Regions from separate parts of the Arthrobacter sp. PAMC25564 genome, predicted to be linked through region 1. Evidence: riboswitches for the same ligand, from Rfam matches in the RefSeq annotation. Region 1 holds a riboswitch; each other region holds the start of a gene.
The links. A riboswitch is a leader RNA that binds a small molecule or an ion and turns the genes downstream of it on or off. The one in region 1 is predicted to bind thiamine pyrophosphate.
Positions count from the first base shown of each region.

Region 2: linked by a shared signal. The riboswitch ahead of thiO (glycine oxidase ThiO) and the one ahead of E5206_RS04390 (ECF transporter S component) in region 1 are both predicted to bind thiamine pyrophosphate.
Region 3: linked by a shared signal. The riboswitch ahead of E5206_RS10595 (bifunctional hydroxymethylpyrimidine kinase/phosphomethylpyrimidine kinase) and the one ahead of E5206_RS04390 (ECF transporter S component) in region 1 are both predicted to bind thiamine pyrophosphate.
Region 4: linked by a shared signal. The riboswitch ahead of thiC (phosphomethylpyrimidine synthase ThiC) and the one ahead of E5206_RS04390 (ECF transporter S component) in region 1 are both predicted to bind thiamine pyrophosphate.

Region 1 is NZ_CP039290.1:968,660-975,805, forward strand. It holds gene E5206_RS04355 (Na+/H+ antiporter subunit A) at 1-369, shown strand, start outside; gene E5206_RS04360 (Na(+)/H(+) antiporter subunit C) at 366-944, shown strand; gene E5206_RS04365 (Na+/H+ antiporter subunit D) at 941-2,557, shown strand; gene E5206_RS04370 (Na+/H+ antiporter subunit E) at 2,554-3,099, shown strand; gene E5206_RS04375 (monovalent cation/H+ antiporter complex subunit F) at 3,096-3,374, shown strand; gene mnhG (monovalent cation/H(+) antiporter subunit G) at 3,394-3,789, shown strand; gene E5206_RS04385 (DUF4235 domain-containing protein) at 3,826-4,089, opposite strand; TPP riboswitch at 4,229-4,372, shown strand; gene E5206_RS04390 (ECF transporter S component) at 4,440-5,072, shown strand; gene E5206_RS04395 (ABC transporter ATP-binding protein) at 5,128-6,741, shown strand; gene E5206_RS04400 (energy-coupling factor transporter transmembrane component T) at 6,738-7,146, shown strand, end outside.
Region 2 is NZ_CP039290.1:1,734,512-1,741,657, forward strand. It holds gene E5206_RS07960 (RNB domain-containing ribonuclease) at 1-147, opposite strand, end outside; gene E5206_RS07965 (ferritin-like fold-containing protein) at 189-860, shown strand; gene thiE (thiamine phosphate synthase) at 902-1,600, opposite strand; TPP riboswitch at 1,627-1,760, shown strand; gene thiO (glycine oxidase ThiO) at 1,755-3,092, shown strand; gene thiS (sulfur carrier protein ThiS) at 3,089-3,325, shown strand; gene E5206_RS07985 (thiazole synthase) at 3,445-4,167, shown strand; gene E5206_RS07990 (4a-hydroxytetrahydrobiopterin dehydratase) at 4,243-4,929, shown strand; gene E5206_RS07995 (hypothetical protein) at 4,963-5,265, opposite strand; gene E5206_RS08000 (DUF3107 domain-containing protein) at 5,275-5,499, opposite strand; gene E5206_RS08005 (TetR/AcrR family transcriptional regulator) at 5,561-6,226, opposite strand; gene moeB (molybdopterin-synthase adenylyltransferase MoeB) at 6,315-7,146, shown strand, end outside.
Region 3 is NZ_CP039290.1:2,274,473-2,281,618, reverse strand. It holds gene E5206_RS10595 (bifunctional hydroxymethylpyrimidine kinase/phosphomethylpyrimidine kinase) at 177-1,775, opposite strand; TPP riboswitch at 1,758-1,855, opposite strand; gene E5206_RS10590 (Rne/Rng family ribonuclease) at 1,962-5,177, opposite strand; gene E5206_RS10585 (vitamin K epoxide reductase family protein) at 5,663-6,334, shown strand; gene ndk (nucleoside-diphosphate kinase) at 6,429-6,842, opposite strand; gene E5206_RS10575 (DUF4233 domain-containing protein) at 6,882-7,146, opposite strand, start outside.
Region 4 is NZ_CP039290.1:2,181,736-2,188,881, forward strand. It holds gene ffh (signal recognition particle protein) at 1-1,540, shown strand, start outside; gene E5206_RS10115 (alpha/beta hydrolase) at 1,611-2,345, shown strand; gene thiC (phosphomethylpyrimidine synthase ThiC) at 2,403-4,187, opposite strand; TPP riboswitch at 4,182-4,289, opposite strand; gene E5206_RS10125 (amidohydrolase family protein) at 4,368-5,450, shown strand; gene E5206_RS10130 (VOC family protein) at 5,534-6,409, shown strand; gene E5206_RS10135 (hypothetical protein) at 6,554-6,991, shown strand.

The DNA of each region.
Region 1 (7,146 bases):
ACCATCCGGTACCTCGCCGGCGGCCGCTTCGAGCTGCGGGAAGCCACCCCGGTCAGGGCCGGAACCATGCTGGGGATCGGCCTCGCCACGGCGGCGGCCTCCGGGGTGATGCCGCTGCTGCTGGGCGGCCAGGTGTTCCAAAGCGCCATCGTCGAGCTGTGGCTGCCCGTCTTCGGTGACATCAAGTTCGTCACCTCGACCCTCTTCGACATCGGGGTGTACTTCGTCGTCGTCGGCCTGGTCATCGATGTGCTGCGCAGCCTGGGGGCGGAGATCGACGAGCACTTCGAGGAACATCCGGCGGAGCCGCAGGAAGACCAGGAAGCCGGCGGAATTCCGGCCGAAGCCACGGCCAGGGGGAAAGCATGAGCGTCAACCTGACCCTGCTGATGGTCATGGGAGCCCTGTATGCCTGCGGCATCTACCTGATCCTGGAGCGCAGCCTCACCCGGGTCCTGCTGGGCCTCATGCTGCTGGCCAACGCCACCAACCTGCTGATCCTCGCCACCGGAGGCTACGCAGGGCTGGCACCGATTTTCGGCAAGGACACGGACCCGCGGGCCTACAACGATCCGCTGCCGCAGGCACTGATCCTGACGTCGATCGTGATCTCCTTCGCCGTCACGGCGTTCATGCTGGGCATCATCTACCGCACCTGGGTCCTGGGCCGCCAGGATGAAATCCAGGACGACGCCGAGGACCGCCGCGTGGCGGAGACGCCGAGTTTCGACGCGGAGGACGACTCCGTGGTTCCGATGGAAACCTCGGAATTCCCGCTGACCATGATCGGTTCGGACGGAACCGGGATCTCAAACACGCCCGCCGGAGCCAGCACCGCCGGCGTGCTGGCGGGCGACCGCATGATCAAGGCCGAGATCGCCGCGGCGGAAGAACAGCCCGGTTCCCGGAACGTGACCCAACACCCGGAAGGAGACGGAGCGTGAACATCGCCAGTCTTGCCCCGCTCGCCGTCGTACTTCCCATCGTGGGCGCAGCCCTGACCTTCCTGCTGATCCGGTACTCGCGGGCCCAGCGGGCCGTCAGCATCGGGCTGCTGTCCCTGACGCTGCTGCTCGAGTGCTGGCTGCTCGCCTCCGTCTGGGAGGGCGGCACAGCGGCGGTGAACATTGGCGGCTGGCTTCCTCCGTGGGGCATCGTAATGGTGGTGGACCAGTTCTCCTCACTGATGCTGGTGGTGTCCTCGGCCGTGAGCCTCGCCGTGCTGGTGTACGCCACCGGGCAGGGCATGGCCGACGGCGACCGGGATGCGCCGGTGTCGATTTTCCACCCCACCTACCTGATCCTCGTGGCCGGGGTGTCCAACGCCTTCCTCTCCGGCGACCTGTTCAACCTTTATGTGGGATTCGAGATCCTCCTGACCGCGAGCTATGTGCTGATGACGCTCGGCGGCACCGGTCCCCGCATCCGCGCCGGCGTGACCTACGTGGTGGTCTCGGTGGTGTCTTCGGTGCTGTTCCTGATCGCGATCGCCATGGTCTACGGGGCCACCGGAACCATCAACATGGCCGACCTCGCGATCAAGCTGGCGGGCCTGGACCAGGGCACGCAGACCCTGCTGCATGTCATGCTGCTGGTCGCCTTCGGCATCAAGGCCGCCGTGTTCCCGCTGTCCTTCTGGCTTCCGGACTCCTACCCGACCGCCCCCGCGCCGGTCACGGCGGTGTTCGCCGGCCTGCTGACCAAGGTGGGCGTCTACGCGATGGTCCGCACGGAGACGCTGCTCTTCCCGGGGGACACGCTCAACGCCGCGCTGATGGTCGCGGCGCTGTTGACCATGGTGGTGGGAATCCTCGGCGCCCTGGCCCAGAGCGACATCAAGCGGCTCCTGTCCTTCACCCTCGTCAGCCACATCGGCTACATGGTGTTCGGGCTGGCGATGTCCACGGTGGCCGGGCTGGGCGCCGCGGTCTTCTACGTGGCCCACCACATCACCATCCAGACGAGTCTGTTCATGGTGGCCGGCCTGATTGAACGCCGCGGCGGCAGCTCGTCGATGGACCGCGTGGCCGGGCTCGCCAAGCTGTCCCCGGTGCTGGCGGTGCTGTTCTTCGTCCCGGCCATGAACCTGGCCGGGATTCCGCCGTTCTCCGGTTTCCTGGGCAAGCTCGGGTTGCTGCAGGCCGGGGTTCAACTCGGTACGCCGCTGGCCTATGCGCTGGTGATCGGGGGAGTGCTGACCAGCCTGCTGACCCTGCTGGCCGTCGCCAGGGTCTGGAACCGCGCGTTCTGGCGCAAGCCCGAAGATGCGGAACATCCGGATCCGGTGCTGCTCGCCGCTCCCGGGGATTCTGCCACCGGCAACCGGGCGGGCCGGACCAACGTCACCTTGCTGCCGCGGGCCATGGTGGGGTCCACCCTTGGCCTGGTGATCTTCGGTGTGGCGCTGACGGTCTTCGCCGGGCCGCTGTTCCGGGTGGCGGACCAGTCGGCACAGGAGATGCTGGACAGGTCCTCCTACATCCAGGCGGTGCTCGGCGAGGACGCGCCGGTGCCGCCGATCGCCCAGCCGGGGCCGGCGCAGGGCGGCGGGAAATGAGCCGCAAACGCATCTCGCTGCGCCAGGAACTGCCCCTGCTGATCTGGCTGGTGATCGTCTGGGGCGCCCTCTGGCAGGACTTCAGCGCCGGCAACCTGCTTTTCGGCGCCCTCATCGCGGTGGTGGTGGCCCGGCTGTTCTACCTGCCCCCGGTGGAGCTCGGCGGTCGCTTCAACGTGCTGCGCGCCATCCCCTTTGCCGTCGTCTTCCTGGCCAAGGTGGTGGCAGCGAGCTGCCAGGTCCTGTTCCTGGCCGTGGCCCGCGGGCCCCGGGTGGTCAGCGCCGTCGTCGCCGTCCCGCTGCGCAGCCACTCCGATCTGCTGGTGACAGCCACCGGGCATGTGATTTCGCTGATTCCGGGCTCCCTGGTGGTGGAGGTGGACCGCTCCACGTCCACGCTATACATCCATGGCATCAACGTCCGCAACGCCGGTGACGCGGCCAGGCTCCGTAAGGAGGTGCGGGACACCGAGGCCGGGCTGATCCGCATCATGGGGACCAAGGACGAACTAACCGCACTCAACCAGGAGGTGGGCCCATGATGCAGCTTGTCCTGACCGTAACCGCCGTCGTGCTGACCCTGGCCGCGGCGGGAGCGATCATCCGGATCGCGAGGGGACCCTCGCTGCTGGACCGGGTGCTCGCCGCGGATGTGCTGCTGGCGATTGTCGGGGCGGCGCTGTGCATCGACATGGCCGTGAACCGGCACCTCAACAACCTGATGCTGCTGGTGGCGATCTCCATCATCGGATTCGTCGGCTCGGTCACCGTGGCGCGGTTCGTGGCAGACCGGCGGGAGAACGTCCGTGAATCCTGAAACGCTCGCCGCCGGCACCATGACCGACGCCCTGATCGACGCGGTCTCGGCAGTCTTCATGGTGGTCGGCGCCCTGATGTCCCTCGCCGCAGCCATCGGACTGCTGCGCTTCCCCGACCTGATGAGCAGGATGCACGCCGCCACCAAGCCCCAGGTGCTCGGGCTGTTCCTGCTGCTCGCCGCGGTGGGACTGCAGCTGCGCACCTGGTGGGTCTGGCCGGTGCTGGTGGTGGCCTGGATCTTCCAACTGCTCACCGTCCCGGTGTCCGCCCACATGGTGGGCCGCGCCGGCTACCGCACCAAGCACCTGCGCCCGGAGCTGCTGAGCACCGACGAGCTGGAGGCCGTGGTGCAGCAGGCAGCCGGCAAGAGCGGTTTTACCGACGATGCCGGGCCGGTGGCGGAAGAGCGCTGACGGGCGGTGGTGGCCGGGTCCGGTCAGACGATGCGCTTAGACCAGGTCCTGGGTCTTGGCGAAGCGGGTGATCGCGCGCTGGGTGCCGCGGTTGGCGAGGACCTGGATGACGGCGCTGACAGATGCCGAGATCAGCGCGAACGTCAGGGCGGAGCGCAACGTCGTGGGAACGTCGTCGTCGTGACCCTTGGGCGGCTTGTTGCCGGTGGACTTTTCCCAGACGGTGTCCACGAGCTTGGTGCCGACAAAGCCGGCGAGGAGGCTGATGCCGGTGCCGAGTAGTTTGATGAAGATGTTCATTCTTCGGACTCCTTGCGGGAGGAAAGAGGGCTTCCCCTAGCCTAGCCTCCCCGGCCGGACCGTCCAGACCGGCTGAAATCAGGCCTCCAGGGTGTAAACTGAGCAACGCCCACAAGGGCGATTTTAATACGACGTGATTTTAAGACGACAGGGGAGCGCCGCCGTCGGGCCCCACTGGAGAAATCCAGGGGAACCACAGGTGGGCGCTGAGAGTGCGGACAGCCGCAGACCCTCGAACCTGATCCGGTTAGTACCGGCGCAAGGGAGTCGAGTTCTCAGAGTGACCGGTGCGGCGGCGGAAGCCGCGGCCCGCCGGAGCACTCTCCCCTCCTGTTCCTCAGGAGGACGACATGACTGGTATTTCTGCAAAGCTGACACTTCCCGGACGCGGCTACAGCTGGCGTGTTGTGGACATCGTAGTGGCCGCGTTGATCGCGGTTGCCGGCGGCGTGATTTTCTGGGCCTGGGATCAGGGCGCCAACCTGATTTCCGCACCGGTCAACGCGCTCTACCCGCCCCTGACCGGGCTCTACGCCGGCGGCTGGATGATCCCGGCGGTCCTGGGCATGCTGATCGTCCGCAAGCCGGGTGCCGCGCTGTTCTGTGAAACCGTGGCAGCCACCGGTGAGCTGATCATGGGCTCCCAGTACGGCACCACGGTGCTGATTTCCGGTGTCCTCCAGGGCCTCGGAGCGGAACTGGTGTTCGCCGCGCTCGTGTACAGGAAGTTCAACCTGCCGGTGTCCCTGCTGGCCGGCGCCGGCGCGGGCCTGTTCTGCGGCCTGAACGATTCCTTCCTGCCGTGGGGCTGGAACATCGCCTACGCCGCCGGCGACAAGCTCGCGTACATCATCTTCACCGCGATCTCCGGCGCCGTAATCGCCGGCGCCCTGTCCTGGCTCGCCACCCGAGGCCTGGCCAGGACGGGGGTGCTGAGCTCCTTCGCCTCCCGGAAGGCTGCCACGGAGCCCGTCTACTCCTGACGGCTGCGACTGCTGCCCTACTGACTGTTCCCCTCGTGACAACGGATATCGACCCATGACACCCTCCGACGGCGTCCGCCCGGCGGCCATCACGGCCCGCGGCTGGGGCTGGCGGCACGCCGGCCGGCCCCGCCCCGCGGTCAACGGGCTGGACCTGGACATCCGACCCGGCGAACGGGTACTGCTCCTGGGTCCTTCCGGCGCCGGCAAGTCCACCCTGCTCCATGCCCTGGCGGGGGTACTAGGCGACAGCACCTCCGGCGCCGGCGCTGCCGGCTCCCCGGGCGGTGCCGAGGACTCCGACGAAACCGGAAGCCTCCTGGTCGACGGCGCCCCGCCGCGCGCACAGCGCGGCCGGGCCGGTCTGGTCCAGCAGGACCCGGAGACCCAGGTGGTGCTGTCGCGGCTCGGCGACGACGTCGCGTTCGGGGCGGAAAATCTCTCTGTGCCGCCGGCGGAAATCTGGCGGCGGGTCCAGGAAGCACTCGACGACGTCGGGCTGGCCCGGCTGCCTCTGGACCATCCGACGGCGGCCCTCTCCGGCGGCCAGAAGCAACGCCTCGCGCTCGCCGGCATCCTGGCGATGCGTCCGGGCCTGCTCCTGCTCGACGAACCCACCGCCAACCTGGACCCGGCCGGCGTCCTGGAGGTCCGCGACGCCGTGGGCCGCTGCCTGGACAAGACCGGGGCCACCCTGGTGGTCGTGGAGCACCGGGTTGCCGTGTGGAAAGACCTCGTGGACCGGATCGTGGTGCTGCAGCCCGGATCCCCCACGGAGCCCGCGGTGCTGATCGATGGACCACCGGACCAGGTCCTGGTGCAGGCACGGGACATGCTCATTTCCGCCGGCGTCTGGGTGCCGGGACATGTGCCGCAGACCCGGGGACGCGGCACTGCCGGCCGTTCCGGCGTTTCCTCCGACGCCGGCACGCTCCTGCTGGCCGCGGAAGAGCTTGCCGTGTCCCGCGAACGGCCGCGCCGGGCCGGCCTGCGCGGGGGCTTCCGCGCCATCCCCCCACGTCCGGTCCAGTCCGGCATCACGGCCCAGGTCCGGGCCGGGGAGGCGCTGACCATCACCGGTCCGAACGGTTCGGGGAAATCCACCTTCGCCCTGACCCTGGCCGGCCTGCTCGCGCCGGTCTCCGGCGCGGTGTCCGCCACCCTGGCGCTCAGCGCCGGGGCCGGCCTCGATCCCTACAAATGGAAGGCCGAGCAGCTGATCGCCAGGATAGGAACCGTGTTCCAGGAACCCGAGCACCAGTTCGTCACCGGCCGGGTGCTCGATGAGCTGATGTTCGGCCCCCGCCACCTCGGCCGCGGCGAAGAGCGCGTGGACGAGCTGCTGGAACGGCTGCGGCTGACCGAACTGGTGGACGCCAACCCCTACACGCTCTCCGGCGGCGAGAAACGGCGCCTCTCGGTGGCCACCGTGCTCGCAGCCCACCCCCAGGTCCTGGTCCTGGACGAACCGACCTTCGGGCAGGACGCGAACACCTGGGCCGAACTGGCGTCCTTCCTCTCCGAGCTCCTCGACGCCGGCACCGCCGTCGTCTCCGTGACGCATGACGAGGAATTCACCGCCGTCCTGGGCGGCACCCAGCTCAGCCTGGCCGCTCCCGAACGCCAAGCACCGGGGCGCCGGGGACCGGGCAAGGTGGTGGCGCCATGAGGGAGGTCCTGAGCCTGGGCGGCAACCATGCGCTGCTGACCCGCGCCAATCCGCTGGCCAAGTTCACCGCCGTCGTACTCATCACCCTCGTTCTGGCCCTGTCCATCGACTGGGTCTCGGCATCGGTGGCGCTGGCCTGCGAACTGCTGCTCTTCCCGCTCGCCGGGCTGAGCCTGCCGCTGCTGTGGAAGCGCGGCTGGCCGCTGATCCTGGCGGCGGCGCTGGGCGGCTGGAGCACCGCCATCCTGGCGCCGGACACCGGGAACATTCTGCTCGACGCCGGCATCTGGTCCATCAGCGCCGGCTCCCTGCAGCTGGGGCTCGGCTTCATGCTCCGCGGGCTCGCCATCGCGCTGCCCGCGGTACTGCTGATGAGCTGCACGGACCCGACGGATCTTGCCGACG
Region 2 (7,146 bases), 770 kb from region 1:
GTGCCAGGCAACGGCCTCCCTGGCGTCCCGGAGCGCATCCTCGGGGAACGGTCCCGGCAGCTCCAGCGTGGTGCGCAGCGCATTCAGCGCCGTGGAAAGTTGGTTCTTTTGTTGGCGCATGCTGGGGGTCAGGCGATGATGGGACACGAAAATCAGATTAGCTCGATTTGCGCCATTAGTCTTGGACCATGAGCGCATCCCCGGCCGGTCCTGCCCGCTACAACAGCGTCCTGATGGATCTGCTCGGCGTGATGGCCTATGGCGAGCTTTCGGCCTTCGAGCGGCTCTCCTCCGACGCCCGCTATTCGCCCACCCTGCACGACCGTGCGGTGCTCGGCCGGATCGCCGTGATCGAATTCCAGCACTACGAACTGGTCCGCGCCAGGCTTGAGGAATCGGGCCTCGACGCCGAGGCCGCGATGCTTCCCTTCCAGCCCTCCGTGGACCACTTCCACGAACGCACGCGCCCGGCGGACTGGTACGAGTCGCTCATGAAGGCGTATGTGATCGACACGGTCTCCGGCGATTTTTACCGTGCCGTTTCCCGCTATGTCGACGCCGGAACCCGGGAACTGGTCGAGCGGATCCAATCGGACGAAGAAGCCACCACGGTCCTGCGGGAACTGCTCAGGACCGCCCTTGCGGCGGACCCGCGGCTGGCCTCACGGCTGTCCCTGTGGGCGCGGCGGCTGCTGGGCGAGGCCCTGACCCAGGCGCAGCGGGTGAGCTTCGAGCACGCGTTCCTCCCCGGCCTGATCGGGGCGGACGAGGCCCGCTCCAGGGAAGTGGTCAGCGGACTGTTGGCCGAACTCGCGGCCAACCACTCCCGCCGGATGACGCAGTTGGGGCTGAGCGGCTGAGCCGGCGGTCCGGTCAACCGCCGCAAGCCGCCGGCTGTCGCTCAGGCTTCCGCGGCGTCCAGGGCTGCGAGCAGGGCGCGCGCGGCGCCGGCAGGGTCATCGGCGTCGGTAATGGCCCGGACCACAACGATCCTCTGCGCGCCGGCCTCGAGGACCTGCTCCACATTGCCAAGATCGATCCCGCCGATCGCGAACCACGGCAACACGTCCTCGATCCGGCCGTCGGCTTTGCCGGTCCCCGCGGTCCGGATGGCCTGCGCGGCGTAGCGGACCAGGTCGAGCCCGACGGCGGCGCGGCCAGGTTTGGTCGGGGTGGCCCAGACGGGTCCCACGCAGAAATAGTCCAGTCCGCTGCGCCCCGGCGAGGCAGCAATCGCGGCATCGATCTGTTCCGGGCTGTGGGTGGACAGCCCGATCACGGTGTCCTTGCCCAGGAAGGTCCTCGCCGCCTCGGGCGGGATGTCCTTCTGGCCGATGTGGAACACCGGCGCCGCAGACAGCGAGGCAATGTCCGCCCGGTCATTGACGGCCCACAGCCGGCCGTGGCGGTGGGCGGCCGCGTGCAGGACCTCGAGGAGTTCGAGCTCCTCGGCCGCCTCCAGGGTCTTGTCGCGCAGCTGGATGATGTCCACGCCGCCGGCGAAGGCCGCGTCTACGAAGTCCTCGAAGTCGCCGCGGTCCTTGCGGGCATCGGTGCACAGGTACAGGCGGGCGGTGGTGTGGAGGGCATCCTGGCTCATGACACCAGCCTAGTTCCTCTAAACTGGGCCCATACCGCGGGAGCCCGCTGCAGCCTCGTGCGCCTCTGGCGTTCGACGCTGCAGGGCTGAGAGGGCGTTGGAGCCGACCGCTTGACCTGATCCGGTTAGTACCGGCGTAGGGAAGGATTCCTTCATGGACACACGAACCGACCGTGACGCGGCGAATGATGACGCAGCGTCTGGCGTTTGTTACGACGTAGCGGTGATCGGCGGCGGGGTGATCGGCCATGGCATCGCCTGGGAGGCCATCCGTTCGGGCCGGTCCGTCGCACTGATTGACGACGCCCCGGGCAGCGGGGCCAGCTGGGCCGCCGCGGGCATGCTCGCCCCCGTCAGCGAGCTGCACTACCAGGAGGAGGCGCTCCTGGAGCTCATGATCGAATCGTCGCGCCTGTGGCCGGCCTTCGCGGCAGGGCTGGACAACGCAACAGACAACGCTCCGGCAGCCGGAACGGACAAAGGGACGCCGGACAACGGAACCGGTTACCTCACGACGCCGACCCTCGCCGTCGGGTTTGACGCCGCCGACCGCCGGGCGCTCGCCGACCTCCGGGCCGTCCAGCAGGCTTCAGGCCTCATTGTGGAGCCCCTGGGCGTTCGTGAGGCGCGCGGCCGGGAACCGCTGCTGAGCCCCGGGATCTCCTGCGCCTTCGACATTCCCTCCGACCACCAGGTGGATCCCCGCAGGCTCGTCGCCCGGATTTCCGTCCTGCTCGCGGCGGACAGCCGAAGCCGTGCCGTTGCCCGGCGCGCCGCCGGCCTGCTGTGGGAGGACGGGCGTGTGGCCGGGGTCAGCCTCGCCGGCGGCGGCGCCGTCCAGGCGAAGGAAACCATTGTGGCGAACGGGCTCGGCGCGGCGGAGCTCGGCGGCCTCCCGGCCGGCCTCGCGCTGCCGCTGCGGCCGGTCTACGGGGACATCCTCCGGCTCCGTGTACCCGACCGGCTGCGGCCGCTGCTCACCGCCACCCTGCGGGGCCTGGTCCGCGGGGTTCCCGTGTACATCGTCCCGCGGCAGGACGGCACCGTGGTGATCGGGGCGACCCAGCGCGAAGACGCCCCTTCGGACCCGTCCGCGGTCTCCGCCGGCGGCGTCTACCAGCTGCTCCGGGACGCCCAGCAGTTGCTGCCCGCCGTGGCCGAGCTGGAACTGCTGGAAGCCACAGCCCGGGCGCGCCCCGGCACGCCGGACAACGCGCCGCTGCTGGGCCGCGTGGCGCTCGCCGGGAGCGATGACGGGGAGGAAATCCCCGGCCTGATCATTGCCACCGGCTTCTTCCGGCACGGCGTCCTGCTCACCCCGGTGGCCGCGGCGATCTGCCGGCAGCTGCTGGACGGAACGGCCCACCCCCGCTGGGCGGGATTCCGTCCCGGCCGTTTCTCCCGCCTCCCCGCCCCGGAGCTTCACCACCGCCAGGAAACTGACCGCAGCCAGGGAACCAAGGAAACCAAGGAAGCCAAGGAAACAGTATGAACATCAGATTGAACGGAGCGGACCACGCCGTCGCCGACGGCGCCTCCGTCGGCACGCTGGTCAGCCAGCTAACCGGCCGGACGCTCGCCCCGAACGGCCAGTCAGCAGACGGCCGGAAGCTCGGCGTCGCCGTGGCCCGCAATTCAGAGGTGGTGCCGCGCAGCCAGTGGCACGGCACCGCGCTGGCCGAGGGCGACGACGTCGAACTCGTCACGGCAGTACAGGGAGGATGAACAGCATGAAGGAAACCGCATTCGCAGGACCGGCCGCAGCGGACCGCCGGCCCACCCCCGGCACCGACACCGGTGATCCGTTCATCGTCGACGGAGTCCTCTTGGGCTCCCGCCTGATCATGGGCACGGGCGGGGCGCCGAGCCTGGACGGGCTGGGGGCCGCGCTCGTGGCGTCCGGGACCGGACTGACCACGGTGGCCATGCGCCGCTACTCGCCCGCCGAGGCAGGCTCGCTGTTCCAGTTGCTCGTCGACCACAACATCAGGGTGCTGCCCAACACCGCCGGTTGCTTCACGGCCAAGGACGCCGTGCTGACCGCCGAACTGGCCCGCGAGGCCCTTGAAACAGACTGGGTCAAGCTCGAAGTCATCGCCGACGAGCACACCCTGCTGCCGGACGCCGTCGAGCTGGTGGACGCCACCGAGCAGCTCGTGGGCCGGGGCTTCAAGGTCTTTGCGTATACGAACGATGACCCGGTGCTGGCACTGCGGCTGGAGAACCTCGGCGCCACCGCGGTGATGCCGCTGGGCGCGCCGATCGGCACCGGCCTGGGCATCCTGAACCCGCACAACATCGAACTGATCGTCTCGCGGGCGTCCGTGCCCGTGGTGCTCGACGCCGGAATCGGGACCGCCTCGGACGCGGCCCTGGCGATGGAGCTCGGCTGCGACGCGGTGCTGCTGGCAACGGCAGTGACCCGGGCGCAGAATCCGGCGCTGATGGGGGAGGCCTTCAAACACGCGGTCATCGCCGGTAGGCTGGCGAAAACGGCAGGCAGGATCCCGCGCCGCGAACACGCCCTGGCGTCCTCCGCCATGGAAGGCCGGGCCGAATTCCTCTGAATCCGGCCGCTCCCGGTTGACCGCCGGCCGCGCCAGCCGGCCCGCCGCACCGGTCCAGCCAGCAAGGAGCCTGCCATGGCAGCTACGGAAGACGTCCTCACCCGCCCCCAGATCGACGAGGCCCTGGCCGGCCTGCCGGACTGGAGGTACCGCCTCGGCGGGCTGGTGAGCGTATACAAGGCGCCGACGGCGGCCGCTGCACTGGAGCTGATCGCCGCCGTCGGGCACCTCGCTGAAGAACAGGACCATCACCCGGACCTGGACTGGCGCTACAACCGGGTCTTTCTCCGCTACAGTTCCCACGATGCCGGCACCGAGGTGACGCCGCGGGACGTCAAAGCGGCCGCGGCGGCCAGCGCGGCGGCCGCCGCCGTCGCCGCCACCGCGGAACCGGGGCTGTACCGGACGGTGGAAGTAGCCATCGATTCGGAGGATCCCGAGGCGATCTCCGGGCTCTGGCGGGTGGCGCTCGGCTACCGCAAGGGACGGTTCGGTGACCTCGTGGACCCGTACGGCCGCGGCCCCTCGCTCTGGTTCCAGCAAACCGACACCCCGGACGTCAACCGGCTCCACCTCGACATCCACCGGAGCAAGGCCGAATCCGGGCCCGTGCTGGACAAGACAGCAGCCACCGGAGCCTTAATGAACCGTGACCACGCACCCGGTTGGGTGGTGGTCACGGATGCGCAAGGGAACCGGCTGTGCCTGTGCACCGAAGAAGGCCACGGGCCCGCCGCCCCGCAGGGACAGCAGCAGGGATGAAGACAGAGACAGCAGCAGTCAGGTGCGGGCCCGTCAGAGCTTCAGGATGGCGGTGAGCCGGGCCGTGTCCAGGCGGGTGCGGCGCCGGCCGAGGTACAGCACCGCAGCAACGGCGGCCGCGGTGCCCAGCACGACCGGCAGGACCCACGGGATCCAGGTCAGGCCCGGCTGGTAGGCGAACCCTGCCGCGATGAAGATGATCCAGCTCAGCATCCCGACGGAGGCCGCAATGCCGGCCGGCACGGAAATGCCGTACTTCGCGTGCCGCTTGTCATTGGCCCAGACCACGAAACCCGCGGCCACGGTCACCATGGCGACCACAATCAGGGAAAGCATCCAGGATTCCTAGAGGGCGCCGAAACCGACGCGGCGGACTTCTTCGGCTCCGATTTCGACGTAGCCAAGGACGTTGGCGGGGACGATGATCTGGCGGCCCTTCTCATCGGTCAAGCGGAGTTCGGTGCCCTTGGCGATGGCCTCTCCGACCACCTTGGCCACGGCGTCCGCGTCCTGGGTCGATTCGAGCACAATTTCGCGGCCGATGTTCTGAATGCCGATCTTTACTTCCACAGCAAGGCCTCCTGGCCAATCAAAGTCGAATAAATATCAAAGGGTCATCTCTATTTGTAGTCTAGGTTTCCTTGGGGAAGCGGGAGATTCCGCGCCAAGCTAAACGGTAGATCAGGTCGCTGGCCACATCGAGGTCGAGATTTCCGGCGGTTTCCAGCCAGTACCGGGCGCTGACCTGCGCCATTCCGGCCAAGGCGCGGCCCAGCAGCTGGGCCTCGAGCTCGGGCAGCCTGGTGTCTTCGGCGATCACGCGGGCGACGGCGTCGGCGAAGGTCTTGTTGAACGTCTCCAGCCGGGAGCTCACATCAGGGTCATTGATCAGGTCCGATTCGAAGACGAGGCGGTGCGCCTGGTCGTCGCCGGCGATGAACCGGTAATAGGCGCGCATGACGGCCTGGACACGCTCGTCGTTGTCCGTGGTGGAATTCAGGGCGCCGAGCAGGAGCCCGGTGAGCTTGCTCAGATGGCTGTCCAGCAGGGCCAGGTACAGCTCGCGTTTGGACGGAAAGTGCTGGTACAGCACGGGCTTGCTCACATGCGCGGTGTCGGCGATTTCGTCCATGGCGGCCCCGTGGTAGCCGTTGGCGACAAAGACTTCCTGCGCGGCCGCGAGCAGCTGCGCCCGTCGTTCGTCGCGGGGGAGCCGCGCCGAGCGCTGGCCGCCGTTCCGCGCCGGCCCGGCCGCCTTTCCGGTGTTGTCCCGCTCAACCGGAGCCTGATGGATCACTGTCCGCCTACTTTCCCTACTCTGTTCTTCTACATACTTTACGCGCGGGTAATATGACCCGGCGGCATCTTCGGGCTTAGATTGAAGTATGGCTTCCAAGTTGACCGCAAATGCCGCCCCCGCCGCCCCGGAACGGCTGCCTGATGCCGTGTTTGATACAGTGCCCGCTCCGCTCCCCGGACCGCTGGTCGAACCGGCGGACGGCCTGACCCCGGAGGAGGTCCAGCGCTACTCCCGGCACCTGATCATTCCCGAGATCGGGGCGCTCGGCCAGCGCCGCCTCAAGAACGCCAGGGTCCTCGTGATCGGGGCCGGCGGGCTCGGCTCTCCCGCGCTGCTGTACCTGGCCGCCGCAGGGGTGGGGACCCTGGGCATCATCGACGACGACGAGGTGGAGCTGAGCAACCTCCAGCGCCAGGTGATCCACGGGGCCGCGGACGTCGGCCGGCCCAAGATCGAGTCCGCCCGCGACTCCGTCGCGGCCCTGAACCCGCTGGTGGACGTCCGCCTGCACAACGCCCGCCTCGACGCCTCCAACGCCCTGGAACTCTTCGCCGGTTACGACCTCATCCTCGACGGCGCCGACAACTTCGCCACCCGCTACCTCGTGAACGACGCCGCCGCGATCCTGGGCAAGCCCTACGTCTGGGGCTCGATCTTCCGCTTCGACGGCCAGGTCAGCGTCTTCTGGGAGCAATACGGACCGACGTACCGGGACCTCTACCCGGAGGCGCCGCCGGCCGGATCCGTGCCATCGTGCGGGGAAGGCGGAGTGTTCGGGATGCTGTGCGCCGCCGTCGGATCACTGATGGTGACGGAGGCCGTCAAACTGATTACCGGCGTCGGGCGTTCCCTGCTCGGACGCGTGGCGCTTTACGATGCCCTGGGCGGAACCTGGCGCGAGATCAAGGTATCCAGGG
Region 3 (7,146 bases), 1.3 Mb from region 1:
AAGTGTTGGCGTAAGCACCGAAGATCTAGACTACGCTAATTTTGCCTTCGGCCGCAAATGAGGCTGGTTCCGGTGGATAGTTCGTGATAGGCGCCACGCGGCAGTGACCACGTGGTACCGCGATAATATCCGGAACCGTGCCCGACTATCGTACAGGCAATGCGGGGCCGGTCAGGTCAAGAGTGCAGCCTCGGCGCGTCGAAGAAATCGACTTCATAGCGCGCCGACTGCCGGAAGGCCAGCACCATGGCATTCCGTTCGCTTTCCGAGGCGGACCGCGCTGCCGCATCGGTGAAGGCGATCGCCTGCCGGGTCGCGGCGGCAAACTCCTCGTCGGCGTAGGTCCGCAGCCAGTCCGCGTAGGGGTGCTCCGGCGGGGCGCCGGCCGCGAGGAACTCCCCGTGCAGCGTGGCCCCGACCTCGGCGTAGAGCCAGAAGCACGGCAGGGCCGCGGCCACCAGCACCCCGTAGCTGCCTGCGACCGAGGCAGCGAGCAGGTGGTCCACATAGGACTTGGTGACGGGACCCAGGTGCGCGTCGGTCGGGCGGGTGCTGAGCCAGGTCCGGTGCAGCTCGGATTCGACCTCGAGGCAATTCTGCGCGGAGCGGGCCCAGAACAGCTGTTCGGCCTCCGACGGCGCGAGGGCGGCCGCGCGGGCCAGGACCCGGGAGTAGCCGTTGAGGTAGATGGCGTCCTGCGCGAGGTAGTAGGCGAACTCGTGCTCGGGCAGCGTGCCGTCGGCCAGGCCCCGGATGAAGTCCAGGCCGAAAATCGTGGCCAGGTCTGCGGCCGCACCTTCCCGCAGTGCCACGGCGAACTCGCCTTCTGCCGGGGCCGGGCCGTGGGCCCGGGCTGTGCTGCCATGATCCTGGCTGAGATGCTGGAGGTGGTGGAAGTGGTGGACGGGGCCGTTGCCGGATCCGACGTCGAGGCTCCCCGCCTCCCGCAGGGCGCCCTGCAGCCAGGGCTTGACCTCCCGGAGGGCGGCCTCCCAGTCCCCCACCCGGGCATATACGGTGGCCATCGCCGAGGACAGCGAACAGCCGGTGCCGTGGCTGTTGCGGGTGGCTACGCGTTCGCCGGGCACCACGACGGTCTCGTGCCCCAGCAGTCCCCCGGTGTTGACGAGCGCGTCCGGGCAGCCTCCGCCGTCGGCGCCGCCGTCCTTCAGGTGTCCGCCCTTGACCAGCACGGTGGTGCCGGCCAGTGCGGCCAGCCGTTTTCCCTGTTCCAGGGCCGCGGCCCAGTCCGCGGCGACGGGCTCCTGGAGCAGGATGGCCAGCTCGGCGAGGTTCGGCGTGATCAGGTCAGCCAGTGGCAGCAGGGCCTGCAGGGCGGCCGCGGCGGACTCCGCCAGGAGCCGGTCCCCGCTCGTGGCCACCATCACCGGATCAAGCACCACCACGCCGGGGCGGACCTTTTCGAGCCAGCCGCGGACGGCGTCGATCACGGCCGCGTCCCCCAGCATGCCGATCTTGACGGCGTCGATCATGATGTCCTCGCTGATCGCGTCCAGCTGCGCGGTGAGGAATTCGGCCGGGGGCACGTGCACGGCCCGGACTCCCCGGGTGTTCTGTGCCGTCAGGGCGGTGATGGCCGCCATCCCGTAGCCGCCGTTCGCGGCGATGCTTTTCAGGTCGGCCTGGATCCCCGCTCCGCCGGAGGGGTCGGAGCCGGCGATGGCCAGCACCCGCGGAATCCGGGGCTGCGTAGCGGCAAGCGGCGGGTAAGGAAGAAACGCAGACGGAAGGCTTGAAAAGGACAAAACAGACATCCCTTCGCCGGTGTTAACCGGACAGGTTCAACGGGTCTGGATCTCAGCCGGCCCGATGCGCGGCACCCCGTGTCAGTCCTCCAGCCTAGCCTTATTCCCTTAACGAACCCGCGGGTGCGGCCCGGAACCGGCGTATTGCTACGCCGGCCCCGGGCCGCACCCGCGGTCCCAGGCAGTACCGGAGTGCTACAGCTCCGACGCCGGCACACCGACGCCGAGGATGATCGGCTCGTTCGCTGCGGCGGGCTTGGCCGCCGGCGTGGCCGGAGCCTTGGCCTCATGGACGGCTGCGGCCGGCCGGGTTGCCTCGCGGTGTTCAAGTGCCTCGTGGTGTTCAACGGACGTCGCGTTGGCTGCCCCCTGGGCGCGGCTGGCGCTCCGGTTCCGGCGTCCGCGGCGGGCGCGGGGCGTGGTGCCTTCCGCTGCCGGCGCGGGCCTGGAGACCGCAGGCCGGGACACGGCTGCCGGAGCCTGGTCTTCCTCAACCTGGGCTTCTTCGCCCAGCTGGGCGAAGGCCTCATTCAGCAGATCCAGCGTGAGTGCCGGAGCCGGCGCCTCCTCGGTGTGCTCCACGAACGGCAGGGCAACCTGCTCGCCGCCGAAAGTCAGCACGGCGGCGGGACGTCCCGACGCAGCATCTTCCTTCTCGGCCAGCTCGAGGGCCGCCTGGACCGCGGCCTGGCGGGCCGCGGCGTCGGCCCGGCGGGTTCCGGCCTCGGCGGCCGTCTCCCCATCGTGCAGGTGGGCGGCGTGCGCAGCGGCGGCGATGTTGGCCAGGGCGGCACGCGTTGCCTCCGCCTTGGCGTGGCGCTCTGCCTCGGTGGGCTCGGCGTGCGCTGGCGCAGCCGTCGGGGCGCCCTCCAGGGCCTGTCCGCCCTTTCCGCGGCGGCGGCCCTTGCGCTCGGTCCGGACGGCCGCGGGCTGGGATTCGGTCCGCGGCACGTAGTGTTCGGCGGCGACGGTGTTGGCCCGGCGGTGCTCGACCGGCTCGTCGTGCGTGACGATGCCGCGGCCGGCGCAGGCCTCGCACTGTTCGCCGAAGACCTCGAGCAGCCCGGTGCCCATCCGCTTACGGGTCATCTGCACGAGCCCCAGCGAGGTCACCTCGGCCACCTGGTGCTTGGTCCGGTCCCGGCCCAGGCACTCCACCATGCGGCGCAGGACCAGGTCGCGGTTGGATTCGAGCACCATGTCGATGAAGTCGATCACGATGATGCCGCCGATGTCCCGGAGCCGGAGCTGCCGGACGACTTCCTCGGCCGCCTCCAGGTTGTTCTTGGTGACGGTTTCCTCAAGGTTGCCGCCGGAGCCGGTGAACTTGCCGGTGTTGACGTCCACCACGGTCATGGCTTCGGTGCGGTCGATCACGAGGGAACCGCCGGAGGGCAGGAAGACCTTGCGGTCCAGGGCCTTGTGGATCTGCTCGTCGATCCGCCACGCAGCGAAGATGTCCGTGTCCTTGGTCCACTTCTCGAGCCGGCCCACCAGATCCGGCGCCACGTAGGTGACATAGGCCTCGATGGTGTCCCAGGCTTCCTCGCCGGAGACGATCAACTTGGAGAAGTCCTCATTGAAGACGTCGCGGACCACCTTGATGGTCAGGTCGGGTTCGCCGTAGAGCAGCTCGGGGGCGAGGATCTTGGTGGACGTGGACTGGCTTTCGATGCCTTCCCACTGGGCCCGCAGCCGGTTGATATCGTGTGTGAGCTCTTCCTCGGATGCACCCTCGGCCGCGGTACGGACGATCACGCCGGCATCTTCCGGCAGGCGGTCCTTGAGGATCCGCTTGAGCCGGTTGCGTTCGACGTCGGGCAGCTTGCGGGAGATGCCGGTCATGGAGCCGCCGGGCACGTACACGAGGTAACGGCCGGGCAGCGAAATCTGGCTCGTGAGGCGGGCGCCCTTATGGCCGACAGGGTCCTTGGTGACCTGGACGAGCACGGAGTCCCCGGACTTCAGCGCGTTCTCGATCCGGCGCTGCTTTCCCTCGAGATTGACCGCATCCCAGTTGACTTCACCGGCGTAGAGGACGGCATTGCGGCCGCGTCCGATGTCGACGAAGGCGGCTTCCATGGAGGGCAACACATTCTGGACCTTGCCCAGGTAGACGTTGCCGATCAGGGAATCCTGCTGGGTCTTGGAGACAAAGTGCTCGGCCAGGACGCCGTCCTCGAGGACGCCGATCTGGATTCTGTCGTCGCGCTGGCGGACGATCATCTGCCGGTCCACGGATTCGCGGCGGGCCAGGAACTCGGCCTCGGTGATGACGGTGCGGCGGCGTCCGGTGTCGCGGGATTCCCGGCGGCGCTGCTTCTTGGCCTCAAGGCGGGTAGAGCCCTTAAGGGACGTGACGCGGTTGTTGACCGGCGCCTCGGTGGCCGCACGGGGTGCGCGGACCCGGGTCACCGTGTTGGGCGGATCGTTGTCTCCCCCGCCCGTGAGTTCGAGGTCCTGGTCACCACGGCGGCGGCGCCGGCGGCGGCGCGAGGTCACGCCCTCCTCCAGGGTTCCCTCGGAGCCTTCTTCGGCTTCCTCTGCGGAACCTTCTGCCTCGGTCTCGGATTCGCCGGCCGTGCGGGTCGTGCGTCCGCGGCGTCCGCGGCTGCGACGGCGGCGGCGGCTGGCGTCTTCGCCTTCTTCGCCACCTTCTTCTTCGTCCTCCTCGGCGGCCTCAACCGTGACCGGGCGGACCACGGTGCTCAGGTCGGGGGCCTGGAAGATCATGGACGTGACTGCTCCGGGCTCGAGGAAGAGCGAGGAGGCCGGAGCAGGGGCTGCGGCAGCAGCCGGGGCCTCTGCGGCGGGGGCACCTGCTGCAGAAGCTTCAGTCGCCGTTGTGGCGGCGACAGCCGTCCCGGCAGCCTCCGCTGCGAATTCCTGCGCTGCGACTTCCTCCGCTGCGGGGGCCGGTTCCGGTACAGCTTCAACGGCCGGGGCGGCAGTCTTGGCCCGGCTGGCACGACGCCGGGCAGGCTTTTCTGCTGCGGGAGCCTCGGCGGGAGCTTCAGCGGTCTGGGCTTCAGCCCCGGGCTGCGCGCTTGCCTGGACAGCGGCCTCACCCGCGGTTTCCTCCCCGGCAGTTTCCTCGGCAGGGGGCAGCGGCTCGGCCGCCGGCTTCCGGGCGCGGGTGCGCCGGGCCGGTGCCTTGGCTTTTACTTCGGAGGCTGCTGCCTCGGCCGGCTCTGCAGCCGGGACTGCGGCGGGTGCTTCGCCCGTGGCTGCCGCTTCAGCGGCAGGCTCCGTCGGCTCTGCTTTCGGGGTGGCTTTGCGCCGTGTCCTGACAGCCCGCTTGGGGGCTGCCGGAGCTGCTGTTTCCGCGTTTTCTTCTGTTCCCGCTGTCTCTGCTGTTCCCTCGTTAACAACTGCTGCTTCGTTAACGGCTACAATCTGGTCATTATCCATATGTGGCAACACTCCTGCCCCTGATGTGCCGCCACATCCGGCACCCGTCGGGGCAACTATTCGCCAACACCCGCAGGCATTGACAGAAGTCAATTGGATACCCTCAGGTTCGCACCGGCAGTGGGGTGCGGCAGCCCTGGAGGGCCGGCGAGATTGTTCTGGAACCCGTTGATCTACACGCCACAACCAGGTGCCGTCCAATGGCATTGCGGATAGCTTGGATCAGAGGATCCGTAGCTCCCTGCTCATCATTGGCGGTCTTGGAAACAAAGTCACCGGACCGGAATCCGGATGTGGATCGGGTTCCAGCCACGATCATTGTCTCACAAGAGCCGTCAAAGCAGCTGTAAGCAGGGGGTGTCAGCGCAGAATCAGCGCTCCGCAGGAGCGCCATCGTGCCGGGTCAGGGGCACGTCACCGGGTTTGCCCGGCCTGCGGCGATACAATCGGTACCAGAAGCACCCGACGCAAAGGACTGTCATTCCATGCCCAGCATCTCCAGCGCCACCGGCGACGCGACCGCGCAACACAGTGGCTCCGGCCCGGCAACGGCGGAGCGGCCGCTTCCGCCAATGACCCGTGACCGGCCGTTCGCGTGGCTCCTGCTGATCACCGGCGTCGTCGGGTGGCTGGCCTCCGGAACCCTGGTGCTGGAGAAACTTGAGGTCCTCAAGGATCCGAAGCACGTCACCGTCTGCGACGTGAACCCGTGGATTTCGTGCGGCCAGGTCATGCAGACCTGGCAGAGCTCGGTCTTCGGCTTCCCGAATATGTTCATCGGGATTGTCGCTTTCGCCGTGATCATCACCACCGCCATGGGCATCCTCGCCGGCGCCCGGTTCGCCCGCTGGTACTGGCTCGGCTTGCAGGCCGGTGTGACCCTGGGCTTCGCCTTCGTGGTGTGGCTCTGGTCCCAGGCCCTGTACTCCATCCACATCCTGTGCCCGTTCTGCATGATCGTCTGGGCCGCCATGATTCCGCTGTTTGTCTGGGTGACGGTGCGCAATGTGTCCCACGGCGTGATCCCGCTTCCGGCCGGCCCCACCCGGATCCTGGGCGATTCCGGCTGGGTCCTCGCGGCGCTGCTCTACGTCGCCGTGATCGCCACGATCTTCTTCGCCTTTGTCCAGGTCTTCGTCGGCACCTCCGGCTACTGACATCCCGACCGCCGCGAGGTTTCAGCTAAGGCCAATGAACGCGTGCGTTCATTGGCCTTAGCTGTCACCTCGGTGGGGCGGTACCCGGTAGCTCCTAGAACCAGATGCCGATCTCGCGTTCGGCCGATTCCACCGAGTCCGAGCCGTGGACCAGGTTCTGCTGGACCTTCAGGCCCCAGTCGCGGCCAAAGTCGCCGCGGATCGTGCCCGGCGCCGCCGTCGTCGGGTCCGTGGTGCCGGCGAGCGAGCGGAAGCCCTCGATGACCCGGTGTCCCTCGTAGACGGCGCCGACGACGGGTCCGCTGAGCATGAATTCGACGAGCGGCTCGTAGAACGGCTTGCCGACGTGCTCCTCGTAGTGCTGTTCGAGCAGTTCACGGCTCGCGGTGACCATCTTGAGGTCGGCAAGGGTGTATCCCTTGGCTTCGATCCGGCCCAGGATGGCGCCGGTCAGGTTACGGGCGACGCCGTCGGGCTTGATCAGGACTAGGGTGCGCTCAACGCTCACAGCTGCTCCAATGTGTCGGGGTGGGGTTCGGAAATAAGTCTAGTTGCTCTGGCCTTCGGGGTGGGCGGCGTCCCAGGCGGCCTGCACGCGTTCCCGCTGGCCTGCCTCGCGGTCAATCCGGATGCCGGTCCTGATCCCGTACCACCAGGACACGGCAAACAGGAATCCCACCACAAACATCGTGGGCTCGACGATTCCGGAGAGGACCAGCACGAACTGCAGGATCCAGCCCAGGCCGATGCCCCAGGGCTTGGAGACGACCGCGCAGGTGAAGACGAGCACCAGGAACAGGGCGATCCCCACC
Region 4 (7,146 bases), 1.2 Mb from region 1:
CCGTGGCAAAGGCCGCCTGACCGAGGCGGACGTTGACGCCACGGTCCGCGAGATCCGGCGCGCCCTCCTTGACGCTGATGTTGCCGTCTCCGTTGTCCGGGAGTTCACCGGCCGCGTGCGCGAACGTGCCCTTGGCGCCGAGGTCTCCGGGGCACTGAACCCGAGCCAGCAGATCGTGAAGATCGTCAACGAGGAACTCGTCGAGATCCTCGGCGGCGAGACCCGCCGGATCCGCCTGGCCAAGACCGGGCCCACTGTCATCATGCTCGCCGGCCTTCAAGGCGCCGGTAAGACCACCCTCGCCGGCAAGCTCTCCAAGTGGCTCAAGGCCCAGGGCCACAGCCCCATGCTGGTGGCCTGCGACCTGCAGCGGCCCAACGCCGTCACCCAGCTCCAGGTCGTCGGCCAGCGCGCCGGCGTGCCCGTGTTCGCGCCGCACCCGGGCGCCACCTCCACCGAGCTTGAGCACCCCATCGGCGATCCTGTCGCCGTCGCCCGCGCCGGTGTCGAGGAAGCCCGCCGCACCCTGCACGACGTCGTGATCGTGGACACCGCCGGCCGGACCGGCGTCGACGCCGAAATGATGGAACAGGCCCGCCAGATCCGCCGCGCCATCGTCCCGAACGAAGTGCTGTTCGTGGTCGACGCCATGATCGGCCAGGACGCCGTCAACACGGCGATGGCCTTCGATGAAGGCGTCAACTTCACCGGCATCGTGCTGTCCAAGCTCGACGGCGACGCCCGCGGCGGTGCCGCGCTCTCCGTCGCATCGGTGACGGGCAAGCCCGTTATGTTCGCGTCCACCGGGGAAGGCCTGGACGATTTCGAGCTCTTCCACCCGGACCGCATGGCCTCGCGCATCCTTGACCTCGGTGACGTGCTCACCCTGATCGAGCAGGCCGAGAAGTCCTGGGACAAGGACGAAGCCGCCCGGATGGCGAAGAAGTTCGCCGACCAGGAAGACTTCACCCTGGACGACTTCCTGTCCCAGATGCAGCAGATCCGCAACATGGGCTCGATGAAGAAAATGCTCATGATGATGCCGGGCGCGCAGAACATCCGGCAGCAGCTGGAACAGTTCGATGAACGCGAGATCGACCGCGTCGAGGCCATCGTCCGGTCCATGACCCCGCATGAGCGCGTCGCGCCCAAGATCATCAACGGCTCCCGCCGGGCCCGGATCGCGCGCGGTTCCGGCGTACACGTCTCCGAGGTCAACGGGCTGCTGGAGCGCTTTGCCCAGGCCCAGAAGATGATGAAGAAGATGGCGGCCGGCGGCGGAATGCCCGGAATGCCGGGGATGCCGGGCATGGGCGGGGGAGGAGCCCGAAAGGGTGCCAAGAACGCACCGAAGAAGAAGGCGCGCTCCGGCAACCCTGCCAAGGCCGCACAGGAACTCAAGGATGCCCAGGCCCGGCGTGCCGCGGGCCCCGCGGCACTGCCCACCGGTGCCGCCTTCGGCCAGCAGGGCGGGGACTTCGATCCGTCCCAGCTGAACCTGCCCAAGGGCTTTGACAAGTTCCTCGGCGGCAGCAAGTAATTTCCGGGCAGCGAGGCAGCAGCCGTATGTCGACGGCCGGGTTCACGGGCCGGTGCCATAAGGTAGGAGCATGTTCAAGCAGCGCGTAGTCTTCGTCCACGGGGAAGGCAGCTTCGGTGCCGCCGCGTGGCCAAAGCAGCACGGGATGGCGCTCAATTACGACGCCCTGTTCCTGCGCCGCCGCGGTTTTGACGCCGTCGCCGAACCTTTGGAGTCCGACTTCGCAGCCGATGCCGCGATCGTGCTCGGTGCGCTGGCAGACGACGGCCGGGGCGAGGCGGGCGGCCACGTGGTGGCCCATTCGCAGGGGGCCATCGCCGCGATGATGGCCGCCGTCGAACGGCCGGACCTCGTCCAGTCCCTTACCCTCGTGGAGCCGGCCTGCCTCTCGCTTACCGCGGAACTGCCCGCGACGGCGGCGCACCGTGCCCTGATGCAGCCGCTCTTCGAGGTCCGCCACCAACTGAGCGACGCCGACTTCCAGCGCGAGTTCCTCCGCCGGGCCTTCTCGGCGGAGGCACCGGGGCCGACGACGCCGGAAGCCCGCCGGGAAGCCCGGCGCCTCCGCCTGCAGGCGCCGGGCTGGGAAGCGCCCCTGCAGATCGTGCCGGGCGTCCCCACCCTGGTCCTGACCGGCGGCTGGGAACCCCTCTACGAGGAAATCGCCGGCTACCTGCGCGAGACCGGCGCCCTGCACCGCATCGCTGCGGGAGGGCACCGGCCCCAGGATTCAGCGGAGGGCGACCGCCTGATCCGCTCCTTCGTTGCCGAGGTCAGCCGGCGCCAGCATGCCCAGGCATGCTAGGGCCGGCCGCCTGAACTGCTGGTCCTGACCCGCTTGTCGTGAACTGGTCCTGAATGCTCAGCGGCTGCCCACGGTGGGCGCCGGCAGATAGACCTTGCCGCCCGCGGCCAGGAATTCCTGGCTCTTTTCCCGCATCCCTGCCGCCATGCCGGCGAGTGCTTCCTGCGCCTCCGCGGAGCCGTATTCGTCGCGGATGTCCTGGCTGATCCGCATGGAGCAGAACTTCGGGCCGCACATCGAACAGAAGTGGGCTGTTTTGGCCGGTTCGGCCGGGAGCGTCTCGTCGTGGAAGGCCTCGGCGGTGACCGGGTCCAGCGAGAGCGCAAACTGGTCGCGCCAGCGGAACTCGAACCGGGCCTTGGACAGGGCGTCGTCGCGTTCGTTGGCGCCCGGATGCCCCTTGGCCAGGTCGGCGGCATGCGCGGCGATCTTGTAGGTGATCACACCGGTCTTCACATCGTCCTTGTCCGGCAAGCCCAGGTGTTCCTTGGGCGTGACGTAGCACAGCATGGCCGTGCCGTAGCGGGCGATTTCGGTGGCGCCGATCGCCGAGGTGATGTGGTCGTAGCCGGGCGCAATGTCGGTGACCAGCGGCCCCAGCGTATAGAAGGGGGCGCCCTTGCAGAGTTCCTGCTGCCGCTCGACGTTCTCCCGGACCAGGTGGAACGGGACGTGGCCCGGTCCTTCCACCATGACCTGGACGTCGGACTGCCAGGCGCGCTGCGTGAGCTCGGCGAGGGTGTCCAGCTCGGCGAACTGCGCGGCGTCGTTGGCGTCCGCCGTCGCGCCGGGCCGCAGGCCGTCGCCGAGGGAGAAGGCGACGTCGTACCTGGCGAAGATTTCGCACAGCTCGTCGAAATGGGTGTAGAGGAAGTTCTCCTGGTGGTGCGCCAGGCACCAGCCGGCCATGATGGCCCCGCCGCGGGACACGATGCCGGTGACCCGGTTCGCGGTCAGCGGCACGTAACGCAGCAGCACCCCGGCGTGGATGGTCATGTAGTCCACGCCCTGCTCGCACTGTTCAATGACCGTGTCGCGGAAGATCTCCCACGTGAGCGCATTGGCCTCGCCGTTGACCTTTTCCAAGGCCTGGTAGATCGGCACGGTGCCGATCGGAACCGGCGAGTTGCGGAGGATCCATTCGCGCGTGGTGTGGATGTCATCGCCGGTGGACAGGTCCATCACGGTGTCGGCACCCCACTGCGTGGCCCACTGCAGTTTGTCCACTTCCTCGGCGATGGAGCTGGTAACCGCCGAGTTGCCGATGTTGGCGTTGATCTTGACCAGGAAGGCCTTGCCGATGATCATCGGCTCGGATTCGGGATGGTTGATGTTGCTGGGGATGATGGCCCGGCCGGCCGCCACTTCGCTGCGGACCAGCTCGACGTCGCAGTTCTCGCGAAGTGCCACGAACCGCATCTCCGGGGTGATGACGCCGTCCCGGGCGTAGCGCATCTGCGTGACAGTCTTGCCGTCGACGGCGCGGCGCGGCACCGGGCGGGCGCCCTCCCACTCGGCCGACGCCGCACCCCGGCGCACCGCCGACTTGCCGTCGTCGAGCAGGCTCCGTTCCCGTCCGCCGTATGGTTCCGTGTCACCACGGGCTTCGATCCACGGTGCGCGGACCGGGGCGAGGCCCACCACCGGGTCGCTGCCCGGACCGGCCGTCCGGTACACCTGCAGTGGTGCGTTCTTCGCGCCGCCGGGCGAGTCCGCGAGGGCGATCTCGGTGACCGGCACCCGGATGCCGCTTCCAGCCTCCCCGATGTACGCCAACGAGTGCGAATCCAGGGACCGCGTCCCGTTTTGGGCAGGGCTGTGCTGTGTCGATTGCGTATTCACGGAATACTCACTTCCTTCGCCGGCATTACCCGGACAGGTTCAACGGTCGCAGGCTGCGTCAGCCCGATCTCAGCCCCTGCAGGGGCACCCGTGTGGTCGTAGACGAAGCTACCACAGTCCGCCCTGGGCCACACTGCATGTGACGGGGGCCGGACCGCCGCGCGGGCTACGCTTTAAGCCATGACCAGGATCATCGAATTCAGCGGGCCGGTCCTCACCAGTGCGGCGCAGGAGCACCCCGGCCTCTGGTCCGTCGACGGCATCCTGACTTTCCGCCGTCCCGCCGCTGCGCCGGACCTCGTGCTGGACGGCTGGGTCATTCCCGGGCTGGTGGACGCGCACTGCCACATCGGGCTCGGCCCCGGCGGAGACGTCCCGGAACACCTCGCGGAGGAGCAGGCCATCACGGACCGCGACGCCGGCACGCTGCTCGTGCGCGACGCCGGGGCCGTCCACGACACGCGCTGGCTGCAGCAGCGTGCGGACATGCCCCGCATCATCCGCTCCGGCCGCCACATCGCGAGGACCAGGCGCTACCTCCGGGGCTTCGCCGTCGAGGTCGAGCCGGAGAACCTGGTGGAGGCCGTGCGCAAGCAGGCGCTCGCCGGCGACGGCTGGGTCAAGCTCGTGGGGGACTGGATTGACCGCGGCGCCGGTGACCTGGCACCGTCCTTCCCGGCTGCGGTCCTCAAGGACGCCGTCCAGGCCGCGCACGATGAAGGCGCCAGGGTGACGGCGCACTGCTTCGCCGAACAGACCCTGGATGACATGCTCGACGCCGGGATCGACTGCATCGAGCACGGCACCGGGCTGCTTCCCCGGCACCTGCCCCGGTTTGTGGAACAGGGTGTACCGATCGTCCCGACGCTGATCAACATCGCCACGTTCCCAGAGATCGCCGCCCAGGCCGAGGCGAAGTTCCCCCGCTACGCTGCGCACATGCGCGGGCTCTGGGAGCGGCGCAGCGAACGGATCCTGGAGGCGTTCGAGGCCGGGGTGTCCATCTACGCCGGGACAGACGCCGGCAGCGTGATCAGGCACGGACGGATCGCGGACGAAATCCAGGCCCTGCACGCCGCCGGGCTCCCGGCCCGGGCTGCTCTCGATGCCGGCGCCTGGGCCGCACGCGCGTGGCTCGGGGCCGAGGCCATCGTAGAAGGTGCCGGCGCCGATGTCCTGGTCTGTGCCGAGGACCCCAGGGCCCGGCTCGGCACGCTGGATGGACCCCGGCACATCGTGCTGCGGGGTGAACTCATCCATTAGGAATAAATTGAAGCTTCAAGTAATTTAACAGTATGCAAAGGTCATCGAAGGTCGATGGCCGCCGAACCACCGGAGCGTTCACAATGACTGCTGAAGCCACCACCCAGGACCTTCTTCCCGCCGCACTCACCATGGGCACCGTGATGCTCAAGGTCGGCGACATGAAGCTCATGACGGATTACTATCAGCGTGGCCTCGGCCTCGACATCGTGGCCGAGCAGGACGGCGGCCTGTACCTCGGGCGCAAGCAGAAGCCGCTGGTCCACCTCGCCCCCGCCCCCGGGCTGACCGTCCCCTCCCGCGGCGAGGCCGGCCTCTTCCACACCGCCCTGCTGTTCGATGACCAGACCGCCCTGGCCGCCACCGTCGCCACCGCCGCGCAGTACGAGCCGCGGTCCTTCACCGGCAGCGCGGACCACCTGGTCAGCGAAGCCTTCTACTTTAACGACCCCGAGGGTAACGGCATCGAGCTGTACTGGGACCGTCCCCGCGAGGCCTGGTCCTGGGACGGCAAGAACGTCGTGATGGACAGCCTGGCCCTCCCGCCCCAGCGCTACCTCGAGCAGTTCCTCACCGAGGAATCCCTGACCGGCCAGCGCGGGACGGAGGCCGGGATCGGGCACGTCCACCTGCAAGTGGGCGATGTCCAGTCGGCCCACGACTTCTACGTCGGCACCCTCGGCTTCGAGAAGACCGCCGGATGGCACGGCCAGGCGCTGTTCGTCTCGGCCGGAGGCTACCACCACCACATGGCGATGAACGTCTGGAACAGCCGCGGCGCCGGCCCCCGGCGGGACACCCTGGGCCTGGGCGAAGTGCTGATCGAAGTACCCTCCGGCGACGACGTCGGAGCCCTCGCCGACCGGCTCAAGGTCGCCGGCGTCCAGTCGCACCACACCGGAGCCGAACTGCGCTTCGAGGATCCGTGGCGCAACCGCCTCCGTGTCGCCGTCCGCTGACACCGGGCGGATGACGCTGCCCGGCTGGGTTAGGCTGAAAAGCGACGGCTGGCGCTCACCGGCGACTCCGGTCGCCGGAGCGGCGGCCCCGCCGGCCAGGACCTCCCCGCCGGGGACAGCACCTACAGGATAAGGATCAGTTCCATGGGCTACACCGAAGTCTTTGTGTCCACCCACAACGAAGCCCTCAAGCGCGCGACTGCCCTCGACGGCGGCGGCGCGGCCGTGCCGGGTGCCGTACGGATCCCCGACATCAGCGACTATGAGATTGAGCGGCTCGGCGACCTCGCCGGGGCCGCCGTGCACGCCTCCGGGGCCGACTATGAGCTGGCCATGGTGGATGTGGCGAGCGAATCGCTGCTCGGCGTTCCGCACGCCATGGTCCGGGCACTGGCCGAGCTCCTCAGCTACGAAACCGAAGGCGAAGGCAATGTCCTGGAGGACGTGGCCGCTGCCTGGGCTGCCGAGGAGGACATGCCCTTTGGAGCGGACCAGGCCCTGAGCTACGTCCGGCAGTTCGCCGAAATGGCCGCCGGAATCGACCCGGCCACGAAGTCCGAACTCTACGTCTGGACCTCCTGACGCCTCCGTTGACCCCCGCTTGCCGGGCGGCCGCAGAGTCCCGTCCCGGGACCCTGCGGCACCTCCCGGAGGGCCCTCGGCACCCTCCGGGGGCGATTAATCCGGCCATGCATGGCTGTCAAGTCGAAATCCCGGCGCTGATCTGGCACAATGAA